DNA from 3 places in the Leclercia sp. W6 genome. Region 3 is predicted to be linked to each of the others. Evidence: predicted binding sites of a transcription regulator. Region 3 holds the regulator's gene; each other region holds the start of a gene.

Region 1 (4,479 bases), 540 kb from region 3:
AGGCCAGCATCCGCTGCCAGCCATCCTTCGCTGATTCTTCGTGATAGCTCGGACGGTAATCGGCATTAAACGCATGTCCCGCTCCTGGATAGACCACAATCTCCGCCGTTGCGTTCGCCGCCCGCAGGGCATGACGCATCGTCTCGACGGTATCCAGTGGAATGCCGGTGTCTTCGGCGCCATAGAGCCCCAGTACGGGGGCGTTTAAATCGGTAGCAATATCGACAGGATGTTTTGGTGAATTCAGGGTTTTCTCGCCGACCAGTTTGCCATACCACGCCACGGCTGCTTTCAGCTGCGGGTTATGGGCGGCATAGAGCCAGCTGATCCGTCCGCCCCAGCAGAAACCGGTCGCCAGCAGACGATGGGGATCGCCACCGTTGCGCGCTGCCCAGTTGGCGACGTGGTCAAGATCCGCCAGCACCTGCGCGTCCGGCACTTTACTGACCAGGTTGCTGAACAGGGTAGGGATGTCGCTGTACTTGTTCGGATCGCCCTGACGGAAGTAGAGCTCCGGCGCGACCGCCAGATACCCTTCCAGCGCCAGGCGACGGCAGATATCGCGAATATGCTCATGTACGCCGAAAATTTCCTGAACCACGATGACGATCGGCAATGCCCCTTGCCCATTTTTGGGCCGGGCATGGTAAGCGGGCATATTATCGCCCTGGGTCGGAATCGAGGTCTCCCCGGCGGTAATCGCCTCGTCGGAGGTAGTGACAACGGTTGAGGCTTGCAGATCAGCAGCAGGGGCAAATCCAGATGTTCCAGTCATGGCATTCTCCGTACCAATTAGCGCAAAAGTAAATATAGTCCGCAGGTTAACAATCCACAGTGCCCGAAACAGGCTATCTTTTGTGCAACAGATAACGATATAAGTCGTTAATGTGATGTTAATCACTATTTCATGGTAATTAAATGCAATCAATTTCATTAGCGGTGATGTCTATCACGAAATGAAGCCAGTTCCTTCGGTAAAGTACCGCTTTGCTTCTGCTGACAAACTGACCCACAGAGGAGTTTTCTATGTCTAAGTCTGATGTTTTTCATCTCGGCCTCACTAAAAACGATTTACAAGGGGCTACGCTCGCTATCGTCCCTGGCGATCCTGAGCGTGTGGAAAAGATCGCCGCGCTGATGGATAAGCCGGTTAAGCTGGCAGCCCATCGCGAATTCACGACCTGGCGGGCAGAGCTGGATGGTAAAGCGGTGATCGTGTGCTCAACCGGTATCGGTGGCCCGTCTACCTCTATTGCCGTCGAAGAGCTGGCGCAGCTGGGTATCCGTACTTTCCTGCGTATCGGTACAACCGGTGCAATCCAGCCGCATATCAACGTTGGCGACGTGCTGGTCACCACGGCGTCTGTACGTCTGGACGGCGCGAGCCTGCACTTTGCCCCGATGGAATTCCCGGCAGTAGCCGACTTCGAATGCACCACCGCGCTGGTGGAAGCAGCAAAATCCGTTGGCGCAACCACCCACGTTGGCGTCACCGCCTCGTCTGACACCTTCTACCCGGGCCAGGAGCGCTACGATACCTTCTCCGGTCGCGTGGTCAGCCGTTTCAAAGGCTCGATGGAAGAGTGGCAGTCCATGGGCGTTATGAACTATGAAATGGAATCCGCCACGCTGCTGACCATGTGCGCAAGCCAGGGTCTGCGTGCCGGTATGGTCGCGGGTGTCATTGTGAACCGTACCCAGCAAGAGATCCCGAACGCCGAGACCATGAAGCAGACCGAAAGCCACGCGGTGAAAATTGTCGTGGAAGCGGCCCGCCGCCTGCTGTAATTACTCCTTTTCTTTGCCAAAGGCCGACCCGTTCGGCCTTTTTCTTTGCGTAGCCCCTCGCAGAAAACCCTTTTCAAACTGGACGTTTATACAGCACAATTCTATTTTGTGCGGGTCATACCTTGATGCAGGGGGCGTCGTGGATATTTCCATCCTTTTTTATGTCGTTATCGCGCTGGTCAGCGTCGGCGTGGGCTGGTTGTTCGCCAGCTATCAGCATGCGCAGCAAAAAGCCGATCAGCTGGCCGAACGTGAGGAGATGGTGGCTGCCTTAAGCGCGCTGAAACAACAGGCGGCGCAAAGCGGACATTGGCGCGACGAGTGCGAGCTACTCAATAACGAACTGCGTAATCTGCGGGATATCAACACCTCGTTGGAAGCCGACCTGCGCGAAGTCACCACCCGCCTGGAATCCACCCAGTTGCATGCGGAAGACAAAATCCGCCAGATGATTAACAGCGAACAGCGCCTGAGCGAGCAGTTCGAAAACCTGGCCAATCGCATCTTTGAACAGAGCAACCGCCGTGTTGACGAGCAAAACCGCCAGAGCCTGAACGTTCTGCTGACTCCCTTGCGCGAACAGCTGGACGGTTTTCGTCGCCAGGTGCAGGACAGCTTTGGTCAGGAGGCGCGGGAGCGACACACGCTGGCCCATGAAATTCGCAATCTCCAGCAGCTAAATGCCCAGATGGCCCAGGAGGCGATCAACCTGACCCGGGCGCTGAAAGGCGACAATAAAACCCAGGGTAACTGGGGCGAAGTGGTGTTGACCCGCGTACTGGAAGCCTCCGGTCTGCGTGAAGGGCATGAATATCAGACCCAGGTTAGTATCGAAACAGAATCCCGCGCGCGGATGCAGCCGGATGTTATTGTCCGCCTGCCGCAGGAGAAGGATGTGGTCATCGACGCCAAAATGACGCTGGTGGCCTACGAGCGTTACTTCAATGCCGAGGACGACTACACCCGCGAGACGGCGTTGCAGGAGCATATCGCCTCGGTGCGTAACCACATTCGCCTGCTGGGGCGTAAAGATTATCAGCAGTTACCCGGCCTGCGTTCGCTTGACTATGTGCTTATGTTTATCCCGGTTGAACCCGCCTTTTTACTGGCGCTGGACCGTCAGCCGGAGCTGATCTCCGAAGCGCTGAAAAACAACATTATGCTGGTGAGCCCGACCACGCTGCTGGTGGCGCTGCGCACCATTGCGAATCTGTGGCGCTATGAGCACCAGAGCCGCAATGCCCAGCAGATTGCCGATCGCGCCAGCCGGTTGTACGACAAAATGCGCCTGTTCGTCGATGACATGTCGTCCGTTGGGCAGAGCCTGGATCGCGCCCAGGATAATTACCGCCAGGCGATGAAAAAGCTGGCCTCCGGGCGCGGCAACCTGCTGGCTCAGGCCGAATCGTTCCGCAGCCTTGGCGTGGAGGTAAAACGCGAGATTAATCCGGATTTAGTCGAGCAGGCCACCGCCCAGGATGAAGAGTACCGGTTGCGTGGCGAGGGCGATGTTCAAAAGACAAACAATACGTTAGCAGAAGCACACGCGTCGGCAGACCTGTAGGGCGTTATTCCTGGGGTGGTTGAATCGTAGGGCAAATTCGCCCAATCTGTTACACTTCTCGTACATTTGATTGATAAGCAGGCTCTGAGATGGTTGAAGATTCACAAGACACAACGCACTTTGGCTTTCAGACTGTCGCTAAAGCGCAGAAAGCTGACATGGTGGCCCACGTATTCCATTCCGTGGCGGCGAAGTACGATGTAATGAATGACCTGATGTCATTCGGCATTCATCGCTTGTGGAAGCGCTTCACTATTGATTGTAGCGGCGTACGTCGTGGGCAAACGGTGCTGGATCTGGCGGGCGGGACCGGCGACCTTACCGCGAAATTCTCGCGTCTGGTAGGGGAAACAGGCCGCGTTGTGCTGGCTGATATCAACGACTCCATGCTGAAAATGGGGCGTGAGAAACTGCGCAATCTCGGTGTGGTCGGCAACGTTGAATATGTCCAGGCGAACGCCGAGGCGCTGCCTTTCCCGGATAACACTTTTGACTGCATCACCATCTCCTTTGGTCTGCGTAACGTCACCGATAAAGAGAAAGCGCTGCGTTCCATGTACCGCGTGCTGAAACCGGGTGGACGCCTGCTGGTGCTGGAGTTCTCGAAACCGATTATTGAACCGCTGAGCAAAGCGTACGACGCTTACTCTTTCCACATTCTGCCGCGCATTGGTGAAGTGGTTGCTAACGACGCCGACAGCTATCGCTATCTGGCCGAGTCCATCCGTATGCACCCTAATCAGGACACGTTAAAGGCCATGATGCAGGATGCGGGCTTTGACAATGTTGATTACTTCAACATGACCGCGGGCGTTGTCGCTCTGCATCGCGGGTACAAGTTCTGAGTGGAGGTGGCAGATGCCGTTTAAACCCTTGATCACAGCCGGTGTTGAAAACGTACTCAATACCTTTCTGTATCGCTCGCCCGCGCTCAAAACGGCACGCCAGCGACTGAACGGTAAAGTACTGCGTGTGGTGGTAAAAGAGTTTTCGACCCCGCTGGTGCTGGTATTCAGCGAGCGTCAGCTCGACGTGCTGGGCGAGTGGGAGGGCGAGGCTGACTGCTCTGTTATCACCCATATGAGTACGCTACCTAAACTGCGCGATCGCCAGCAGCTCACCGCCCT
Region 2 (4,479 bases), 540 kb from region 3:
GTCGGCCAGGCCGGGAGCTTAAAGCGGGCACGCTGGGCTTCAGCACGCACCTCATAAGGACTCTGACGCTGGCTCTCCTTCGCGGTGATGGCGGCCAGACGTTTCTCAACGGCCGGGTTATGCACGCGGGTAGAGTGGCGGCGGGCCTGAATTGGCGCGCTCCATGCGGTAATCGCCGTCGTATCGCCGCTGTTCAGCGCATCGCGCAGCAGGGTCAGCTCTTCGCATTTTTGCAGGGCGAAGGCAAACCAGCTCTTCACTTCGGCATCCAGACGGGTTTCGACGCTGAGATCGATCGGGCTGTGCAGCAGGGAGCAGGATGAGGCGATCCACAGATCGCGTTTGCCGACGATGTCTTTAATCTGAGCATATTTTTCTGTCAGATCGGCGCGCCAGACGTTGCGACCGTTCACCAGCCCGGCAGAGAGCAGCCAGTCGGCCGGCAGACGGGAATGGAGTTCTGCTACGTCATCTTTACCGTGCACCAGATCCACGTGCAACCCCTGCACCGGCAGCGCAGTGAGGGTATCGAGATTTGGTGTTACCCCTTCAAAATAGGTGGTGAGCAGCAGCTTAACCTGCCCCGCGAGGGCGTCGTATGCCGGTTTGAAGGCATCCAGCCACGCCTGCGGCAGCTCCAGCACCAGCGCCGGTTCGTCGATCTGTACCCACTCAACGCCGCGTTTCGCCAGTTCGCCCAGTACCTGCTGGTACACCGGCAGGATCTCATTCAGCAGGCTCAGGCGATCAAACTGTTCGCCCTTCACTTTACCCAGCCACAGGTACGTTACCGGCCCCAGCAGAACAGGTTTCACCTGATGGCCGAGGGCCAGGGCTTCGTCCACCTCATCCAGCAACTGGGTCCAGGTCAGTCTGAACTGCTGGCCCTTCACGAACTCCGGCACCATATAGTGATAGTTGGTGTTAAACCACTTGGTCATCTCTGCCGCCGCCGCGGGTTCACCCGTTGGCGCACGGCCACGGCCAATGCGGAACAGGGTGTCGATATCTACCGATCCATCTTTGCTCTGATGACGAGCCGGCACGTTGCCAAGTAGCAGGCTGGTGGTCAGAACATGGTCGTACCAGGCGAAATCGCCCACCGGCAGCAGGTCAATGCCCGCCTGTTTCTGCTGATCCCAGTGGCGGGCACGGAGTTCACGCCCCACCGCCAGCAGTTCATCACGGGTGGCATTACCCGCCCAGTAGCTTTCGAGCGCTTTTTTCAGCTCGCGGCGCAGGCCGACGCGCGGGAAACCGAGGGTGTGGTTGCGAATTGTCATGATGTGCCCCTTATGGAATTTTCAGTATTTAGCCGTCCAGATGTTTACACTTCCATAATGTGTAGGTACTGTATATTCCTCAAGCGCAAATTGTTCATGGCGAAGTGAAGGACATTCATGATCGAGATAAAACACCTGAAAACGCTCCAGGCGTTGCGGAACTGCGGCTCTCTTGCGGCGGCGGCGGCGGCGCTGCACCAGACGCAATCCGCCCTTTCCCACCAGTTCAGCGATCTGGAACAGCGCCTTGGCTTTCGTCTGTTTGTGCGTAAGAGTCAGCCGCTACGCTTCACGCCGCAGGGTGAGATCCTGCTGCAGCTGGCGAATCAGGTGTTGCCGCAGATCGCCAGCGCGTTGCAGGCCTGCCATGAGCCCCAGCAAACCCGGCTGCGCATCGCCATTGAGTGCCACAGCTGTATCCAGTGGCTGACCCCCGCGCTTGAGAACTTCCGCCAGAGATGGCCGCAGGTGGAGATGGACTTTAAATCCGGCGTGACCTTTGACCCGCAGCCGTCGCTCCAGCAGGGCGAGCTGGATCTGGTCATGACCTCGGATATTCTGCCGCGCAGTGGCCTGCACTATTCGCCAATGTTTGATTTTGAAGTACGCCTGGTGCTGGCCCCGGATCATCCGCTGGCTGCCAGAACGCGCATTACGCCGGAAGATCTGGCGACCGAAACGCTGCTGATCTACCCGGTCCAGCGCAGTCGTCTGGATATCTGGCGTCACTTCCTGCAGCCGGCGGGTATCAGCCCGCAGCTGAAAAGCGTGGACAATACCCTGCTGTTAATTCAGATGGTGGCAGCCCGCATGGGGATCGCCGCATTACCACACTGGGTGGTGGAGAGCTTTGAACGCCAGGGCCTGGTGGTGACCAGAACCCTGGGCGAGGGATTGTGGAGCCGGTTGTACGCCGCCGTGCGCGATGGCGAGCAGCGTCAACCGGTTACCCAGGCTTTTATTCGCTCAGCGCGGAATCACGCTTGCGATCATCTGCCGTTTGTCCGGAGCGCGGAGCGACCCAACGGCGATGCACCCACAGTGAAGCCAGGATCACCGTCCCCCCAATAATGAAGCTCGGCCAGTGCGGTTGTTCCTGCCAGATGGCGAGGTTCACCAGCAGGCCTGCCGGGACATGAACGTTGTTCATGATCCCAAGCGTCCCGGCGTCCACCTGTGTGGCGCCGTAGTTCCACATGAAGTAACCCAGCCCGGATGCCACCACTCCCAGCCAGACCAGCACGCTCCACTGCACCGTCGTGGTCGGCAGTTTTTGTGGGTTCCCCAGCATAAACCACGCCGCGACCGCCACTATCGCCGCCCCCATATAAAACCAGGCAAAGGCGTTGTGCTGCGGCATCGGACGGGTTTCCATCAAACGCTTATACCCCACCATGCCGATGGCAAAGCTGATGTTGGCGAGCTGGACGAACATCAGCCCGGTCCAGAAGTGGTCGCTCACTTTGTCATAGCGAATGATCGCCGCGCCCAACACCGCCAGCGCCGCGCTCAGCAGGTAGCCCCAGCGCAAACGGCGTTTGCTCAGCAGGTCATAAATCAGCGTGATATAGAGCGGCGTGAGCACGGTAAACAGCAGGAATTCCGATACCGACAGGTAGACGTAAGCGCGGAAGCTGAACAGGTACATGATGCCGAGCTGCATCGCGCCTACCAGCATGTACAGCAAAATGGTTTTCAGCGTTTGTCCGCGCGTACGCAGGAACGGCAGGAACACCAGCGCCGCCAGCCCCACGCGCATCAGCACCGAGAAATAGCTATCGACCGAACCGGCAAGGTATTCGCCAATCAGGCTAAAGGAGAAGGCCCACAGAATAGTGGTGATAATGAGTAGCGCCACAATGCTTGTCTCTTGAAAAGATGGACAGGCATTGTAGCGAACTCTTTGGTTGACAACTGAACGTTAAACAACCAAATGAAGATTATTCAAGAAACAGCTTACGCAGATATTTTGGCACCGCGTTGTCGCCGTTGGTGCCGATCACTTCCAACTCCGGGTGCAGATCTTTCAGGCGCTGGTGGGCGTTTTCCATAATGCAGCCCTTACCCGCCATGGAGAGCATTTCGGCATCGTTCATACCGTCGCCAAAGGCGATGCAGTCCTTAAGATCAAAGCCCAGACGTTTGGCTACCGCTTCCAGGGCATGCCCCTTGGAGACGCCGCCCGCCATCACTTCCAGGCAGGTCAGCGTAGAGAAGCTGACGTTAACCCGATCGCCCCAACGGGCGTTAATCGCCTGCTCCAGCGGCAGCAGCGCTTCGTGGCTGTCGGTGGTGAAGAACACCTTGCTGATGCCTTCCGGCTCCAGCAGACCCGGCTCATACAGCGAATAGTTGAATACCGCCTCTTTAAAGAAGCGCATCTCGTCCGGGCGGTGACGGTTCATAAACCACTCGTCGTCGCGATAGACGTTGGTGATGATGTCGGGGTTGTTGTGCATGATCCCGAACAGATCGGTGGCGATGTCGCGATCGAGGTTATGGGTGAAGATCAGATTACCGTCCAGATCGTGCACGCGGGCGCCGTTGGAGGTGATCATGTAGGATTTGATCTCCAGATTATCGCGGATCTGCCCCACATCAACGTGGTGGCGGCCGGTGGCGAAGACAAAGTTCACGCCACGGGCAGTCAGGAGCTTTAAGGTCTCTTTCGCGTAGGGCGATAAAGTGTGATCGGGGGAGAGCAGCGTGCCATCTAAATCAGACGCGACAACCTGGTACATAGAAAAATTTAACCTCTGGTGAATATCAGTTATGCCTGTCGAAAAAGTCGACGATGGCGTGGAGTGCGACTGAGCGCATGGCGTCCTTTTCGAAAAGGATCTCATGGTACGCGCCGTTTATGACCAGCGGTTTACCCCCTTCGCAAGGGTGACCGGCTGCGGCTCGCAGTTCACAGAAGCGGTCGTGCATGCGGTTATCTACTACCCGCTCCTCTTCAGCCTGAAGGATGAGCGTGGGCGTATCGTCCTGACCGGCGCCAGCCAATACCTCTTCACCCGCCAGAATACCTTCGCGAACCCAGTGCCAGGTGGGGCCGCCAACGCGCAAGCGCGGTTCATCGGCATAGAAACGCAGGTTGCGGCGATAACGCTGCTGGCTGTGGGTTAAGACGTTGATGGCAAAAGGCAAAGCCCGCCAGCGTCCTGTTCCGATGGCGTAGCCTTCACGAATACGC
Region 3 (4,479 bases):
TGGAAGACATCATGCATACTCTGGCGGCGAAAATGGGATTTGCCCTGCGTCACAATGTGATTGAAGCGCACGGCCTGTGCCGCAACTGCGTGGAAGTTGAGGCCTGCCGCCATCAGGAAAATTGCCAGCATGACCACTCTATCCAGCTGAAAAAGAAGCCGCGCTGAGCACAAAAAAAGGGGCGACCTGAGGGTCGCCCTGAGCGTACATCCGTGTACCTGCGGGTAGCGCTGAGTTACCAGCGATAGTTGTTACGGGTTTCCCAGTCACCAACTTCTTTCTCCGCCTGGTCTTTCTCATAACCATAGCGTTCCTGAATTTTCCCCACCAGCTGGTCACGTTTACCTTCGATAACGGTCATGTCATCGTCAGTCAGGTCGCCCCACTGTTCTTTTACTTTACCTTTGATCTGTTTCCAGTTACCGCCGACTTGGTCTTTATTCATCATCGATTCCTCTTCGCTCGGTCGTTAAGGATAAGTTCGTCCTGAAATACATTTCGTGCTGGACGTGATAATAATTATAGATAAGCGTGCGGCGTTGGGTTTGTTATTCGGAATCTTTTACCATTCAGTAAGGTGAAGCCGTTATTGAAACCAGGTACCGTTGCGCCAGTGCCGGTGCCAGATCCAGCCCAGAGAGAGCCCCCGCAGGGCCAGGAACACGCTCAGGGCCAGCCACAGGCCATGATTCCCCAGCCAGGGCAAGGTGAACAGCGTCAGACCAAACCCGGCGGCCGCGACGGCCATACTGTTGCGCATCTCTGCGCCACGGGTTGCGCCGATAAACATGCCGTCGAGCAAATAGCACCAGACCCCCACCACCGGCAAAATCACCTGCCAGACAAGATAATGGCTCGCCAGCGCGCGCAGCTCTGGCAGCGAAGTCAGCAGCGCCACGATCGGGTTGCCTGCCAGGGCATAGACAAGCGCGAAGGCCAGCGCCACCATGCCAGACTGACGGCAGGCTGCCCGCCATACTTCACGCAGCTGGCCGCTTTCCCGGGCGCCATAGGCCTGCCCGGAGTGCGCCTCAACCGCATAGGCAAAACCATCCAGCGCGTAGGCAGTAAAGGTGAGTAGCGTCATCAGCACGGCGTTAACGGCGATAATCTCCGGCCCCAAACGCGCGCCCAGCACCGTCAGCGCGCCGAAACAGAGTTGCAGCAGCAGCGAGCGCAGCATAATGTCCCGGTTCAGGGCCAGCAGCTTGCGGATATTGCCCCGCCAGCTCGCTTTCAGCAGCGCCAGGGAAATGCCGCGCAGAGCCAGCACCCGCCAGACCATCCACAAGCCGAGCAACAGGGTGGCGTATTCGGCGACAGCGGTCGCGAGAGCGGCCCCCTGCACGTTCATTTTCAGCCCGATCACCAGCCATAGATCCAGCACGATATTGAGCAAGTTACCCACCACCAGCAGGATCACCGGTGCCCGGGCATACTGCACCCCCAGCAGCCAGCCGAGCAGCACCAGGTTAGCCAGCGATGCCGGGGCGCTGAGCCAGCGGATCTCGAGGAAGCGCCGCGCCTGATGCAGCACATCCTCGCTGCCGCCCACGATATGCAGCGCCAGATCGATAAGCGGTGTGCGCAGCAGCACAATCAGTAACCCGGCGCCGAGCGCGAGGATCAACGGCTGCACCAGCGCCCGGGCCAGACGCAGCGGATCTTTTGCGCCATAGGCTTGGGCGGTGAGCCCGGTGGTGCTCATGCGTAAAAAGAGCAGCAGCATAAACAGGAAGCTGGTTGCCGTGGCGCCGATGGCGACACCGCCCAGATAGACCGGAGAGTCGAGATGGCCGATAACGGCGGTATCCACCAGCCCCAGCAGCGGGACGCTGATATTGGAGACGATCATCGGGAGGGCAAGACGCCACAACGCCTTGTCTGAAGCAGTCAGCAGAGACATGTGTATGACCGGGAGAAAAAAGAAAAGCAGACTGCGGCGTTGCCGCAGTCTGTCAGAAAGAGGTTATAACCATTCACCGTTGCGGATGACGCCTACCGCCAGCCCTTCGATGGAAAAGTTATGTTCACGCAGATCGACAACAATCGGGGAAAACTCGCTGTTTTCCGGCAGCAGCTGTACCGTGTTGCCCTGTTTTTTCAGACGTTTAACGGTCACTTCATCATCTATGCGCGCCACAACGACCTGGCCGTTGCGCACATCCTGCGTTTTATGTACCGCCAGCAGATCGCCGTCGAGAATGCCGATATCCTTCATGGACATCCCGCTGACGCGCAGCAAGAAGTCCGCGCTCGGTTTGAACATGCCCGGATCGACCTGATAGTGGCCTTCAATATGCTGTTGCGCCAGCAGCGGTTCCCCGGCGGCGACACGACCGACAAGCGGAAGGCCCTCTTCTGCTTCAACCAGCAGACGAATACCACGAGACGCGCCGGAGACAATCTCAAGCACACCCTTACGCGCCAGGGCTTTCAGGTGCTCTTCAGCGGCGTTTGGAGAACGGAAGCCCAGACGCTGCGCGATTTCTGCACGCGTCGGCGGCATACCCGTCTGGCCGATATGATCCCGAATGAGATCAAACACCTCTTGCTGCCTGGTCGTTAACGCTTTCATTCCGCCCCCTGGGTGTATATACAGTTATGCTGTGAGTATATACAGCTAAAGGCGATTTTGGAACCACAAACCGCATAAAAAACCAGAGACTTGTTCGGTTTCTGAAGGCTTATCGCAAATGTCCCCAAAGCAGCGTGACCCAGGTAAACAGGGCAACGATAATCGCCATCAGCACAGCGGCAGAGCCCATATCTTTCGCCCGGCCCGAAAGCTCATGGAAGTCGCTGCCAATGCGGTCGACCACCGCCTCGATCGCACTGTTCAGAATTTCGACTATCATCACCAACATTACCGATCCAATCAGGAGTACACGGGTGATGGGATCAACATCCAGCCAGCAGGCAATAATAATCGCCGCGATGACTGCTACCCCCTCCTGGCGAAAAGCGGCTTCATTGATCCAGGCAGCACGAATGCCTTTCCAGGAATAGCCGGCAGCTTTAATGATTCGGGTTAACCCAGTGGTATTGTTGGCCATTAAAAGAAACCTTTCTTCGAAAATAGCGTCAGAAACGGTGGCTTAAGCGCGCTGCGCTGCCGCCGGAAGTATGACGGGTAACAACAGAAATTTTGCGCGCTTTCTGTTATCCTTGCGCCGCAATTGCATTTTTAACCAGAGGCTTTACATCGTTTATGTCTGGCTGGCCACGAATTTACTACAAATTACTTAATTTACCATTAAGCGTCCTGGTAAAAAGCAAGTCTATTCCGGCGGTTCCCACGCTGGAATTGGGACTCGATACCTCGCGTCCTATTATGTACGTTTTGCCTTACAACTCGAAGGCCGACTTGCTGACGCTGCGCGCCCAGTGCCTGGCGCACGATCTCCCGGATCCGCTGGAGCCGCTGGAGATCGACGGCACCCAACTGCCACGCTACATCTTTATCCACGGCGGACCTCGCGTATTCACCTGGTACACGCCGAAAGAAGAGTCCATTAAGCTGTTCCATGATTACCTCGACCTGCACCGCAGCAATCCGCTGCTGGATGTGCAGATGGTGCCGGTATCGGTGATGTTTGGCCGTCGTCCGGGGCGTGATAAAGGCGAAGAGAATCCGCCGTTGCGCATGCTCAACGGGGTGCAGAAGTTTTTCGCCGTCAACTGGCTGGGCCGCGACAGCTTTGTCCGTTTTTCACCTTCCGTCTCCCTGCGCCGCATGGCCGATGAGCACGGCACGGATAAAACCATCGCCCAGAAGCTGGCCCGCGTGGCGCGTATGCACTTTGCCCGCCAGCGTCTTGCCGCGGTAGGCCCGCGCCTGCCTGCTCGCCAGGATCTGTTCAATAAGTTGCTGGCGTCGAAAGCCATTGCCCGTGCCGTTGAAGACGAAGCGCGCAGCAAAAAGATCTCTCATGAGAAGGCGCAGCAAAACGCCATCGCCCTGATGGAAGAGATTGCCGCCAACTTCTCCTACGAGATGATCCGCCTCAGCGACCGTATCCTGAGCTTTACCTGGAACCGTCTCTATCAGGGGATTAACGTGCACAACGCCGAGCGTGTGCGCCAGCTGGCCCATGACGGCCATGAAATTGTCTACGTGCCCTGCCACCGTAGCCACATGGACTACCTGCTGCTCTCGTACGTGCTCTATCACCAGGGGCTGGTGCCACCGCACATCGCGGCGGGTATCAACCTCAACTTCTGGCCGGCAGGCCCGATCTTCCGCCGTCTGGGTGCGTTCTTTATTCGCCGTACCTTTAAAGGCAACAAGCTCTACTCCACCGTCTTCCGTGAATACCTCGGCGAGCTGTTCAGCCGCGGCTATTCCGTCGAGTACTTTGTGGAGGGCGGCCGTTCCCGTACCGGGCGTTTGCTCGATCCGAAGACCGGCACCCTGTCGATGACCATCCAGGCGATGCTGCGCGGCGGTACGCGTCCTATCACGCTGGTGCCGATCTA

Evidence for each region. Region 3 encodes LexA, which represses DNA repair genes until DNA is damaged. Its sites were predicted from a motif close to TNCTGTATGTACATACAGNA; they were not measured.
Region 1: rmuC (DNA recombination protein RmuC) is a predicted target of LexA. The motif match lies at 1,865-1,884, and genes of this name have one in related genera.
Region 2: metR (HTH-type transcriptional regulator MetR) is a predicted target of LexA. The motif match lies at 1,350-1,369, and genes of this name have one in related genera.

What each region holds. Positions count from the first base shown of each region.
Region 1 covers NZ_CP031104.1:3,889,460-3,893,938, forward strand. Annotated here, with positions in the region: gene DVA43_RS19010 (dienelactone hydrolase family protein) at 1-775, opposite strand, end outside; gene udp (uridine phosphorylase) at 1,027-1,788, shown strand; gene rmuC (DNA recombination protein RmuC) at 1,928-3,352, shown strand; gene ubiE (bifunctional demethylmenaquinone methyltransferase/2-methoxy-6-polyprenyl-1,4-benzoquinol methylase UbiE) at 3,442-4,197, shown strand; gene ubiJ (ubiquinone biosynthesis protein UbiJ) at 4,211-4,479, shown strand, end outside.
Region 2 covers NZ_CP031104.1:3,882,363-3,886,841, reverse strand. Annotated here, with positions in the region: gene metE (5-methyltetrahydropteroyltriglutamate--homocysteine S-methyltransferase) at 1-1,283, opposite strand, end outside; gene metR (HTH-type transcriptional regulator MetR) at 1,401-2,354, shown strand; gene DVA43_RS18980 (carboxylate/amino acid/amine transporter) at 2,242-3,141, opposite strand; gene yigL (sugar/pyridoxal phosphate phosphatase YigL) at 3,224-4,024, opposite strand; gene pldB (lysophospholipase L2) at 4,050-4,479, opposite strand, start outside.
Region 3 covers NZ_CP031104.1:3,345,634-3,350,112, forward strand. Annotated here, with positions in the region: gene zur (zinc uptake transcriptional repressor Zur) at 1-167, shown strand, start outside; gene DVA43_RS16310 (CsbD family protein) at 236-445, opposite strand; gene dinF (MATE family efflux transporter DinF) at 587-1,906, opposite strand; gene lexA (transcriptional repressor LexA) at 1,970-2,578, opposite strand; gene DVA43_RS16325 (diacylglycerol kinase) at 2,688-3,056, opposite strand; gene plsB (glycerol-3-phosphate 1-O-acyltransferase PlsB) at 3,212-4,479, shown strand, end outside.